3 regions of the Duganella sp. P38 genome follow, and region 3 is predicted to be linked to each of the others. Evidence: predicted binding sites of a transcription regulator. Region 3 holds the regulator's gene; each other region holds the start of a gene.

Region 1 (4,062 bases), 2.2 Mb from region 3:
CCGCCGCGCCGGCATCGGCGCCTGCCGCCGCTGCGACCGCCATGGCCGAGCCGGTGGCGCAGTAATGCGTTTTGCGCATGCGCTCATGCGATATGTGCATAAGCATATAGCTGTAAGCTCTGTCTGATGGCTCTCTTTCTGGGGTATAGTGTTTGGCGCTAATTTCCCACCATTGAAAGACTTCCCACATGAGCGCAGCAGCAGATTACCAAGCCCAATACCAAGCCTTCAAACAACTCGGCCTCAAGCTCGATATGTCGCGCGGCAAGCCGGCGCCAGCGCAGCTCGACCTGTCCAACGCCTTGGCCGACGCGCTGGCCAGCTACAAGGCCGCCGACGGCACCGACGCCCGCAACTACGGCGGCAGCGTCGGCCTGCCGGAAGCGCGTGCACTGTTTGCCGAGCTGCTCGCGGTGCCTGCCGCGCAGGTGGTGGTCGACAGCAGCGCCAGCCTGTCGCTGATGCACGATGTGATCGTCTACGCGCTGCTGAATGGCGTGCCGGGTCACGCGCCATGGGTGCAGAACCCGGTCACCTTCCTGTGCCCGGTGCCGGGCTATGACCGCCATTTCGCCATCTGCGAGGCGCGCGGCATCAAGATGATTAATGTGCCGATGAACGACGACGGCCCCGACATGGATGTGGTCGAGAAGCTGGTGGCCGAGGACGCCAGCATCAAGGGCATGTGGGTGGTGCCGAAGTACAGCAATCCGGGCGGCGTGGTGTTCTCCGACCAGGTGGTGCAGCGCCTGGCCGCGATGAAAACCGCCGCGCCGGACTTCCGCCTGCTGTGGGACGACGCTTACCGCTTCCACCATCTGGGCGAGCAGAAGCTCGCGGTGGCCAGCATCCTGGACGCTTGCGCCGAGGCTGGCAACCCGGACCGCGCGATTGTGTTTGCCTCGTCGTCGAAGATCAGCTGGGCCGGTTCGGGCGTGGCTGCGCTGGCGGCGTCGCCGGCCAATATCGCCTGGTGGACCAAGCATGCCGGCTTCCGCAGCATCGGCCCGGACAAGATCAACCAGTTGCGCCATGTGGCGTTCCTGAAGGACCTGCCGACGGTGGAGGCGTTGATGGAAAAACATCGCCAGCTGCTGAAGCCGAAGTTTGATGCAGTGCTGGAGCAGTTCCAGGCGCTGCTGGGGGATGTGCCGGGCGTGTCGTGGACTCGTCCGCAAGGCGGCTATTTCATCGATCTGGTGACGCCGGACGGTGCGGCCAAGCGCACTGTGGCGCTGGCCAAGGAGGCCGGCATTACGCTGACGCCGGCCGGCGCGGCTTTCCCGTATGGGCTTGATCCGAAGGATAGGCATATCCGCATCGCGCCGAGCTTCCCGTCGCTGGAGGAGATCAATCAGGCGGCCCAGGGGATTGCGCTGTCGCTGCGGGTGGCGTTGGCGGGATAAGCACGTGGTTCCCGCGCGGGCGGGAATTCGTGCCGGGCGTCCGGTGGGCGCTCTATGGATTCCCGCCTGCGCGGGAATGACGGAGGGGGATTACTGGCGGGTGAGGCCGGGGACGGCGTTCATCCACGGCTCGGTGATGTCGCGGATTTCGCGGTCGTTGGCGAGGATTTGTTTCAGCAGGTCGATCTTGCGCAGACGCTGGCCGCCGCTCAGGGCCGGCACGCCGGCGCCGGCGGCGCGCGCCTCGGTGGCGCATTGGCCTTCCAGCTTGCCCAGGCGGTCCAGGTCTCCGATGCGTGCAGCGGCGGCCATTTGATTGGTCAAACCGGCAATGTTTTCGTACATCGAGAGAACGTCGGAAGAGGTCATATACCCACCTGGCAAAAGTTAAGCGGAGTACCGCATGTCTTGATTAACGTCGCCTCGCGGGGGAACTTTAGGGTTTTTTTGAAAAAAATCTGAAAAAAATCGAAAAAAAATCCGCCTGCAGCTAAACAGGCGGATTTTGATGATGGAAGAATAACTTATTTGACCAACTCTTCCAGGCCGGCGCTCAGTTCGTCCGGCGGCGGCATGTCGTCGACCAGCGCGTTGTCTTCCAGGCCCAGCTCCTCGGCCAGGTCGACCGGGTAGCAGGCGGCGATTTCCTCGTCGTTCAGGCCGGCCTGGGCCACGCGGGCGCGCCATGCGGCCAGCGCCACCACGGCGGCCAGGCGGTTCAGTTCGCCATTATGGTGGGGGTCCGGGAAGGCCGAGATGGTTTCCGAGAAGGCGGCCGGGAATTTCCAGCGCTTGGCCAGCTCGGCGCCGACGTCGGCGAAGGTGAAGCCCAGCGATTGCTGTTCAGCGTCGAGGCGGCGCGGGTCCATCGGGCCGGCCACCTTGTCCAGCGCCATCGCGTGTTCCGGCGCGGCCGAGTGGATCACCAGCTGGCCGATGGCGTGCATCATGCCGATGGTGAAGGCGAGGTCGGTGTTTTCCTTGGTTTTCTTGGCGATCCATTTGGCCGCCACGGCGGTGTGCAGGCTGTATTTCCAGAACTGCTTGAGGTCGAGGCCGGGCACGGTCTTGAAGCCGCTCACCAGGCCGGAGCTGATGACCAGCGTGCGCACGGTAACGAAACCGAGCATCAGCACGGCGTCTTCGACGGTGCCGATGCTGCGCGAGACGTGGTAGTAGGCCGAATTGGCCAGGCGCAGCAGCTTGGCGCTCAGCACCGGATCCGTCGACAGTTTTTTTGCAATCTCTTCGGTCGAGACGCTGGCCTTGTCGAAGCTGCTGATCAGCTCTTCCACGACCTTGGGCGCGGTAGGCAACGCAGTCGGATTCTGGAACAGGGCATCAAGTTTCATATTTAATCTCCTTGGTGATAGTCGCGTTGCTATAGGCTAACTATATAGGGATTCTTCGATTACCAGAAGAGATTTGGGCCGCATTCGTCGCTTTTCAGTGATCGTCGTCGAGCAGGTCATGGGCGCGGCGCTGTTTCGGAAAACGCCGCTCGGTGATGGTAGTCGGTTGGTGGTCAACGTGCTGGATCAGCAGCATGGCGGCGTTCAAGGTGGTGTTCATGGCCTTGGCCGCCTTCGCGACCGCTTCGGCCGGCGACAGCGGCTGCTTGTCGAGGCGCCTGGCGATGTGCGCGCGCAGCTGCGCGGCGTTACTCCAGTGACGTTCGTCGGGCAGCAGCACCCACAGGTCACGCCAGGCATTGCGGCCGTCGCCGGTGATCTCGGTCACCGAACAGCTGCTTCCATTGGTAGCCGCGCAGCAGCGAGCGCACGGCAGCGCTTTGCGCCATCCACAGCTTGAGTGCGCAGGTCTCCGCTTCGGTCGGCGACAGCGTGCTGGCTGTTTTGTGCAGATGAGAAAGTAGCTCGGCATATACAGCCGGGGGTATAAAATCAATGCGTGCGGCATCCGTGCTCGTTTGGATGTCGCACTCAATCAGGCAATAGGAGCAGGGTAGGTATTCTCATGGCAATTTATGGATAAGATACAAGACATCACGCAGGCGACGCTGCGCCACTACGAGGCGACGGCTGAGCAGTTCTTCGCCGGCACCATCGATCACGATGTGAGCCAGAACATCGCCGCCTTGTTGCAGGCGATCCAGTCGACAGCGCCGTATCGGCTGCTGGACCTGGGCTGCGGGCCGGGCCGCGATTTGAAGGCGTTCAAAGCGCTCGGGCACGAGCCGGTCGGCGTCGACGGCTCGGCGCGTTTCGTCGAGATGGCGCGCGCCTACAGCGGCTGCGAGGTGTGGCAGCAGGATTTCGTCGGACTGGATTTGCCGGCGCGGCATTTCGACGGCATCTACGCCAATGCCTCGCTGTTCCACGTGCCGCGCGCGGCGCTGCCGCAAGTGCTGCGCGACCTGCATGCCGCGTTGAAGACCGGCGGCGTGCTGTTCAGCTCCAATCCGCGCGGCGACAACCGCGAAGGCTGGACCGGCGCGCGCTACGGCAGCTACCACGACTACCCCGCCTGGGAGCGTTACGTGACCGCAGCGGGATTCGAAGCAGTCGAGCATTACTACCGCCCAACAGGCCTGCCGCGCGAACAACAGCCATGGCTGGCCAGTGTTTGGCGTTGTGTACGTGAGCGCACGGAAGCGCGAGCATGAACAGCCTATAGTGGAGTCCATGCACACAGC
Region 2 (4,062 bases), 480 kb from region 3:
ATAGCGCCGATCTGCGCGGTGGTCAGCGAAGCGAACTGCTGCGAGGTCAGTGCGACAACCTGGTCGGTGGTCAGGCCGTTGGCGATGGCGGCGGTGCTCAGCACGGACAGCTGTGCGGTGGCCAGGCCGTTGACTTGTGCGGTCTTCAGCGCGCCCACTTGTGCGGCGGTCAGGGCCGAGAACGAAGCGGTCTTGATCGCGGCGATGTCGGCGGTTTCCAGCGCGCCAACAGCGTCGGTGGCCAGCGCTGCTACTTGCGCGCTGGTCAGCGCATTGGCTTCAGCGGTGGTCAGGGCGACGACCTGGTTGGTGGTCAGCGCCTTGATCTGGCCGGTCGACAGGCCGGCGATGGCGGCAGTCTTCAGCGCGGCAAAATCAGCGGTTTCCATCGCAGCAATCGCGTTGGTCGACAGCGCGGCCACTTGTTGCGTGGTCAGCGCGGCAGCCTGGTTGGTGGTCAGCGCGACAACCGAATCGGTGCCCAGGCCGGCGATGCCGGCGGTGGTCAGCGCAACGATCTGGTTGGTCGACAGCGTGGCGACCTGGCCGGTTTTCAGCGCGGCCAGCTGCGCCGATTTCAGCGCGGCGATGCCGGCGGTGGTGATGCCGCCGATGTCGGCCGTCTCGATGGCAGCGATGCTGGCGTTCGAGAAGGCGCTGATTTGCGCGGTGGTCAGGGCAGCGAGTTGTTGCGAGGTCAGCGCGACAACCTGGTCGGTGCTCAGGCCGTTGGCGATGGCCGAGGTGCTCAGCGACGCCAGTTGTGCGGTGGCCAGACCGTTGACTTGCGCGGTCTTCAGGGCGGCAACCTGGCTCGACGTCAGTGCGGCGAACGAAGCGGTCTTGATCGCGGCGATGTCAGCGGTTTCCAGCGCGGCCACCGAATTGGTGCTCAGCGCGGCAACCTGGGCGCTGGTCAGCGCGGTCGCTTCGGCGGTGGTCAGGGCGACCACCTGGTTGGTGGTCAGGGCCTTGATCTGATTGGTGGTCAGGCCGGCGATGGCGGCGGTCTTCAGCGCGGCAAAATCGGCGGTTTCCATCGCGGCAATCGCGTTGGTCGACAGCGCGGCAACTTGTTGCGTGGTCAGTGCGGCGGCCTGGTTGGTGGTCAGCGCAACGACAGCGTCGGTGCTCAGGACAGCGGCCGAAGCGGTGGTCAGGGCGACGACCTGGTTGGTGGTCAGCGAAGCGACCTGGCCGGTCGTCAGCGCGCCCAGCTGGGCCGATTTCAGCGCGGCGATGCCCGCCGTGGTGATGCCGCCGATGTCGGCGGTTTCAATGGCAGCGATGCTGGCGGTGGCGAAGGCGCCCAGTTGCGCGGTGGTCAGCGCGGCGAATTGTTGGGACGTCAGCGCCACCACCTGGTTGGTGGTCAGGCCGGTAGCGATGGCGGCGGTGCTCAGCGAAGCCAGTTGCGCGGTGGCCAGGCCGTTGACTTGCGCGGTCTTCAGCGCGCCCAGCTGGTTCGAGGTCAGTGCCGAGAACGAGGCGGTCTTGATGGCGGCGATGTCGGCGGTTTCCAGCGCGCCAACGGCGTCGGTGGTCAGCGCGGCCACTTGCGCGCTGGTCAGCGCGGTGGCTTCGGCGGTGGTCAGGGCGACGACCTGGTTGGTGGTCAGGGCCTTGACCTGATTGGTCGACAGGGCGGCGATGGCGGCGGTCTTCAGTGCGGCAAAGTCGGCGGTCTCCAGCGCGGCGATGGCGTTGGTCGACAGCGCGGCAACTTGCTGCGTGGTCAGCGCGGCAGCCTGGCTGGTGGTCAGCGCAACGACGCCGTCGGTGCTCAGGCCGGCCAGCGAGGCGGTGGCCAGCGCCACCACCTGGTTGGACGACAGCGTGGCGACCTGGCCGGTGGTCAGCGCGGCGACCTGACCCGATTTCAGCGCGGCGATGCCGGCAGTAGTAATGCCGCCGATGTCGGCGGTCTGGATGGCGGCCACGCTGGCGCTCGAAAGGGCGCCCACTTGCGCGGTGGTCAGCGCGGAGAATTGCTGCGAGCTCAGCGCGACAACCTGGTTGGTGGTCAAGCCGTTGGCGATATTCGCGGTGCTCAGCGCCACCAACTGGCTTGACGCCAGCGACTGCACTTGGTTGGTGGTCAGCGCGGAAACCTGGGTCGAGGTCAGGCCAGCCACGGAGGCGGTTTTCAGGGCGTTCAGGTCGGCGGTTTCCAGCGCGACGATCTGGTTCGTGCTCAGCGACGACAGTTGCGCGCTGGTCAGCGCGGCGGCACTGGCGGTGGTCAGGGCCACGACCTGGTTGGTGGTCAGCGCCTTGACCTGGCTGGTCGACAGGGCGGCGATGGCGGCGGTTTTCAGCGCGGCGAAATCAGCGGTTTCCAGTGCCACCAGGCCATCGGTGGTCAGCGCGGCGACTTGCTGGGTCGCCAGCGCGGCGGCCTGGTTAGTGCTCAGCGAAACGATCTGGTCGCTGCTCAGCACACGGATCTGGTTGGTGTTCAGGCCACCGATGGCATTGGTGCTCAGCGCGCCGATGTCACGGGTGCTCAAGCCTTTCAGGGAGGTGGTGGTGATGGCGCCGATCTGGAGCGAGCTGAACACAGCTGCTTGCTGCGTGGTGAACGCACCGATCTGGTCCGAGCTCAGCGACGCCATATCGGCCGTCGTCAACGCACCGATTTGTTGTGTAGTCAGACCAGCAATCTGGTCCGTAGTAAAGTTTGACGGAGGGACAGCCATTTGTATTTCTCCTGAAAGGCGCTGATATCGATTTTTTGTGCAAAAAGCGGCGGCGACACCTTGATACGTCGCTTCCGAATTCTCTATTAAGCGGCCTGACGGCCGTCCTGAAGTGCTGCTGCGTTACTGGTGTTGCCGAGTCGACGCATATCATTCTTAACGTCAACAAAGTTGCGGACTTTAGTAAACTGCGTTCAGCCTTATTTCTTTTTTACAACTAGTTAAAATTAACAGTTACACAGTATTGTGACGCAGCGTTTTTTGGGTGCGCATGAAACCTGTTTACGTAGAAGGCGACCAAAGCAAATCTTCCACTAAGCAAACATATTCCCGTGAGTGAAGTTTATCTGCGGCCTCGGTTGCGCGTGCTAAGTGACTGAATTAACTTGATATTCACTTAAGCCAAGCATGCCGCACAGCAATAAATATGGGGTCTACGGTCGCTCAGTATAGCTCAGCTAATTGCCCTTAAGAATTTATTTCGGCGCCTGTCTCATGCTTGCAACCATTTCCATAGTCAATATTTTCAGCACACTAAATCTGAAAATTCATTCAGGTTAGTAATAAGAAAATGTAAATTATCGTAGTAGAACGGCACGCTTCACTGTGCACCACGCGTATGACAAGGGAATGACGCAGGGCAACTAGTTATCTGGAAGCGAGGCGGCGGCGCCAGACCAGCAGCGCGATGGTGACGCCCAACAGCAACAGCGCCAGCACATTCAGCACCACCACTGCCTGCTTAAATTGCAACACCAAGCCAATGCTGACGCCAGCCTTGACGCTAAAGCCGGTGCCGGCGAAGGGGAAATAGCTGACCGACTGGACAGCGTAATACGGCAGTGCGGCCCACAGCCCGGCCGGGTGGCGGCGCAGCGACAGCACGGCGGCGACAAAGCCCAGCATCGCCGTGCCGAACGCCACGGTGGCGGTTTGCCCGTCGAGCGGCTCGCCGAGCAGGCCGAGGCTGACGGCCAGCGCCAGTCCGCTATTTAACAAAAGGACCCTGGCGGCCCATTTATCCACTGCCTGCATCATCGCTCGTCACCGCACGTTTAAATGGCGCCGGCGGCCGTCAGACGGCGCCCGGCGGCGCGGCCAGCGCGCGCCGCTGATTGTAACCGCAAGGCAAGTGACAAAGTAAGCGCCGGCATGTGCCCGCAAGTGCGGACATATCGCACGACTGGCAATCCGGGGTCAGATACCGTCTTGAATAGCAAGCCCTTTTGAAAGGTAATTGGCGTCAAAGGGCTTGCCGGTACGAATGACACCGTAGATGAGATGCACGAGCTTATGCATCACGGCGCCGATCACGGCTTTTTTCGCCATGCCATTATTCGCCAGGCGCTGGGCAAACTGGTGT
Region 3 (4,062 bases):
TGCACTCAAGAAAACGATAGGAAGATTATGACCACCGTCACTCCGCTGAACAGCCTGCGCGAAGAAGAGCACATCATGTCCACGCTGCTGGACTTGCTGCGCCAGGAACAGCAACTGCTGGTGACGGCGGAAATCGAAGGCCTGCCGGCGCTGACCAACCGCAAGACCGCGCTGGTCACGCAAATGACCTTGTTGTCGGCGCAACGCCACCGGGCGCTGGGCAAGGCGGGTTTTCCGGCCGAGGAAGCCGGCATGGATGCGTGGATCGCGGCCAGCGGCGAGGCGCGCGACGAATCGGCCAGCCTGTGGCAGGCGCTGCTGCAGCACACGCGCGAGGCCAAGGAGCTGAACCGCGTCAACGGCATGCTGATCAACAAGCAGATGGGGCATACGCAGGACGCGCTGCAATCGCTGCGTCCGCAAGGTTCGACCGCGAATAATTTCTACGGCCCTGGCGGCATCTCCACTTCCCTGCCGCGCAGCCGCGGCTTTCTGGCTGGCTGATCCGGTTTTTCCCGCGTCGCTTGCCGTCATTCACCGCCTAGCCCGCCGTCATTCCCGCGCAGGCGGGAATCCATGCTGCGTATGGGTTCCCGCCTGCGCGGGAACGACTGGATGAATGACGACATTACTGGCTGGTTGGCAATTCAGTACTCGGATCCGGAATGCCCGACAAAATCGTCACCGCCACGCGGCGGTTGCGCGCGCGGCCTTCGGCGGTGGCGTTGTCGGCCACCGGCTGATTGGCGCTGAAGCCCACCGCAGTCAGCCGCCCCGGCGCCACGCCGGCATCGATGAACAGCCGCACCACGCTGCTGGCGCGCACGGCCGACAATTCCCAGTTGGACGGAAAACGCGGATTGCCGATCGGCTGGTTGTCGGTATGCCCTTCCACCTGCACGTCGTGGCTGTCGGCCGCCAGCAGGCCGGCCACCGCGCGCAACGCCTCCACCGATTCCGGCATCAGCCGCGCATCGCCCGGATCGAACAGCACCGAAGCGTTGATCTCGACGCTGACGCCGCGCGAATTCTGCGTCACCCGCACCTTGCCCTCCTTGACCAGCGGCGCCATGGTCGACAACAAATCCTGCGCCAGCCTGGTCATCTGCTCCTTTTCCTTGCGCAGCAGCTCGGTGCGGCGCTTCAGGCCGGGATTGGGGATAGGCAGGTTCTGCACCTGGGTATTGACCGGCGTGGCCGAACCCTGGCCGCCGAAGGCGTCGCCGAGGGCGTCGGAAAACACCTTGTACTTGCCGATGTTGACCACCGAAATCGCATACATGACCACGAAGAACGCGAACAGCAGCGTGATGAAGTCGGCGTAGGAAATCAGCCAGCGCTCATGGTTCTCCGGCTCGTCGTCGAACTTCTTGCGCGCGCGGCGGTACTGGGGCTGCATGTCAATGCTCCCGCATCAGCGTGGCGATGCGTTCGTCGATGACGCGCGTGTGGTCGCCGGTGGCGATGTCGTAGAACACCTGCGCGGCGATCTCCTGCTGGTGCACGGCCTGGGTAACGATGGCCTTGAGCTTGTTGGCGACCGGGTAAAAGAACAGGTTGGCCAGGCCGACGCCGTAAATGGTCGAGACGAAGGCGATGGCGATGCCGGAGCCGAGCTTGCTCGGGTCGGTCAGGTTCTCCATCACGTGAATCAGGCCCAGCACCGCGCCGAGGATGCCGATGGTCGGCGAGTAGCCGGCCGCCGATTCCCAGATGCGCACCGCCTGGCGCTCGGCCGTTTCATAGGCGGTGATTTCGGTGTCGAGCAGCTGGCGCAGCTTTTCCGGCGCGATGCCGTCGACGATCAGGCGCAGGCCCTTGACGTTGAACTGGTCCTTCGAGGCCAGCATGTAGCGCTCCAGCGACAGCAGGCCGTCGCGCCGCGCCGCCAGGTTCCAGGCGTTGATCTCGCGCGCCAGCGCGGCGCGGCTGTCCTTGGGCGGCGCGAACACCAGCCGCAGCATGCGCACGCCGCGCACAAAGGTCTTGAAGCGGGTTTGCAGCAGCACCGCGCCAAAGGTGCCGACCACCACGATCGCGAACGCCGCCGGTTGCAGCAAGGAAGTGACCTTGCCGCCCTCCATGGTCTGGCCGATGACGATGCCGGCCAGCGCCAGCAGCACGCCGGCTACGCTGGCCCAGTCCAAGACCGCTCCCGGAGTGAGGCGCGCAGCCGCGCCACGGCCTGCGTATGCAACTGCGATACGCGCGATTCGGATACGCCCATCACGGCGCCAATTTCTTTCAAGTTGAGCTCCTCTTCGTAGTACAAGCCCATCAGCATCTTCTCGCGTTCCGGCAGCAGGTCGATGGCGTCGATCACCGCCTGGCGGAAGTCGCCGTCCAGCAGCGCACGCAGCGGGTCGGCGTCTTCGTCCGACGCGTAGCGATCCAGGAAACTGTCGTTGCCGTCGTCGTCGTGGAAGTCCTCGTAGTACACCAGCTGGTGGCCGCCGCCGTCGCCCAGCATTTCCTGGTAGTCGGCCAGCGACAGCTTGAGCGACTTGGCCACCTCCGATTCGCTCGGCGGACGGCCCAGGCGCTGCTGCAAGGTCGACATGGCGGCCTCGACCTTGCGCATATTCTGCCGCAGCGAGCGCGGCAGCCAATCGCTGCTGCGCAATTCATCGAGCATGGCGCCGCGGATGCGCAGCACCGCGTAGGTTTCAAATTGCGCGCCGTGCGTTTCCTCGTAACGGCTGATGGCGTCCAACAGGCCGATCATCCCGGCTTGCACCAGATCGTCGACTTCGACGCTGGGCGGCAGTTTCGCCTTCATGTGGTGGGCCAAGCGCTTGACCAACGGCATGTGCTCCGTCAGCAAAGTATCCTTGTCCGCTTTCCCTTTTACCGTATACATTCGAATATTTGTGTTCTAATCAAGCGCGCAGTTGGTTGTTTCCCCCAGCGCAAAGCGGCCCGCCAGCTGGCGGAACGCGACAGATGCCCCTGCCAGCGGAAACGCATCGACCACCGCGCGCCCGAGGCGCGCTGCGCGTTGCAGGTATTCATCCGCCGGCACCGATCCCATCGACACCAGATTGACGGCAAGGTAACGGCTTGCCGCCTGTGCCATATTATCATAGACCAACCTCGCTTCGTCTTCAGAGGCGCCGGTGACCAGGATGCCGAACGGCCGCCGGCCCAGTTCCTGGTTCAGGCGCTTAATCATACTGTACGCCGCCTTGATCGAGGTAGCGCTATTGGAGACTTGTACGACGATATCCGAGCTGGCCATGATCGGCACCGGGAAGGCCTCGCCGTCGAACTCGCCGTCGACCAGCACCATGCCGGTCTGCTTGGCCAGCACGTCGAACGCCTTGGCCAGGCGGCGGGTGTCGTCCGGGCCGGTGCGCGGCGTGCCGCGCGTCATCGACGCCACCGCGAAGCCCTGCGGCACCTGGTGGATCACCTGGTTCAGCGCGCACTCCTGGCGCGCCACGTTCAGCAGGCTGTGGCCGCCGTCGAGGCCGAGCCGGCTGGCGACGCCGTGCGCGCTGGCGCAGGCGTCGACCACCAGCACGTCGTTGCCGGCGCGCGCCAGCGAGGCGCCCAGGTTGACCAGCATGGCGCCTTTGTCGTCCTGCGGCGCGGCCGACAAAAAGGTGACGATGCGGGGCTGCGCCCCGGCCAGCATGCGGCGCAGTCCCTCCGCCTGGTCGAAATCGAAGTTAGCCAAGGTGCACCTCGCGCATGGCGTGGTCGTTGCTCATCAGCAGGGGCAGTTCCGCGTCGTGGTACTGGGTGTTGACGACCTCGCGTTTCAATTTGAACGCGCGGTCGATCAGGTAGGCCGGGTCGGCCAGGTGCAGGTCTTCCGGCACGCGCTGGCCGTTCGACACGTAGAACAGGTTGAGCTTGTGGCGGATCACCACGTCCAGCGCGTTGCCGATCGCGGCCGCCTCGTCCAGCTTGGTCATGATGCAGCCGGCCAGGCCGCTGCCCTGGTAGGCGCGCACCACTTCGCTCAGCGTCTCCTGGGTCGCGGTCGCGTTCAGGCACAGCAGGCGTTTGACGTTGGCGTCGGCGCCTTGCAGCATCGACACCTGCTCGGTGACCATC

What was found. Region 3 encodes FliA, which starts transcription of late flagellar genes. Its sites were predicted from a motif close to CTAAAGTTTNNNNNNNNNNNGCCGNTA; they were not measured.
Region 1: a site for FliA is predicted at 1,820-1,846, ahead of ACRQ5J_RS08355 (flagellar protein FliT). Genes of this name have one in related genera too.
Region 2: a site for FliA is predicted at 2,857-2,883, ahead of ACRQ5J_RS00510 (heme utilization protein). Genes of this name have one in related genera too.

What each region holds. Positions count from the first base shown of each region.
Region 1 is NZ_CP193936.1:1,835,971-1,840,032, forward strand. Features, by position in the region: gene ACRQ5J_RS08345 (type IV pilus assembly protein FimV) at 1-65, shown strand, start outside; gene ACRQ5J_RS08350 (aminotransferase class I/II-fold pyridoxal phosphate-dependent enzyme) at 189-1,406, shown strand; gene ACRQ5J_RS08355 (flagellar protein FliT) at 1,497-1,775, opposite strand; gene ACRQ5J_RS08360 (HDOD domain-containing protein) at 1,931-2,758, opposite strand; gene ACRQ5J_RS08365 (hypothetical protein) at 2,853-3,146, opposite strand; gene ACRQ5J_RS08370 (class I SAM-dependent DNA methyltransferase) at 3,394-4,032, shown strand.
Region 2 is NZ_CP193936.1:126,584-130,645, forward strand. Features, by position in the region: gene ACRQ5J_RS00510 (heme utilization protein) at 1-2,630, opposite strand, end outside; gene ACRQ5J_RS00515 (hypothetical protein) at 3,348-3,734, opposite strand; gene ACRQ5J_RS00520 (IS110 family transposase) at 3,897-4,062, opposite strand, start outside.
Region 3 is NZ_CP193936.1:4,965,663-4,969,724, forward strand. Features, by position in the region: gene flgM (flagellar biosynthesis anti-sigma factor FlgM) at 1-20, shown strand, start outside; gene ACRQ5J_RS23120 (flagella synthesis protein FlgN) at 28-504, shown strand; gene motD (flagellar motor protein MotD) at 629-1,399, opposite strand; gene ACRQ5J_RS23130 (flagellar motor protein) at 1,401-2,147, opposite strand; gene ACRQ5J_RS23135 (RNA polymerase sigma factor FliA) at 2,129-2,860, opposite strand; gene ACRQ5J_RS23140 (MinD/ParA family ATP-binding protein) at 2,876-3,679, opposite strand; gene flhF (flagellar biosynthesis protein FlhF) at 3,672-4,062, opposite strand, start outside.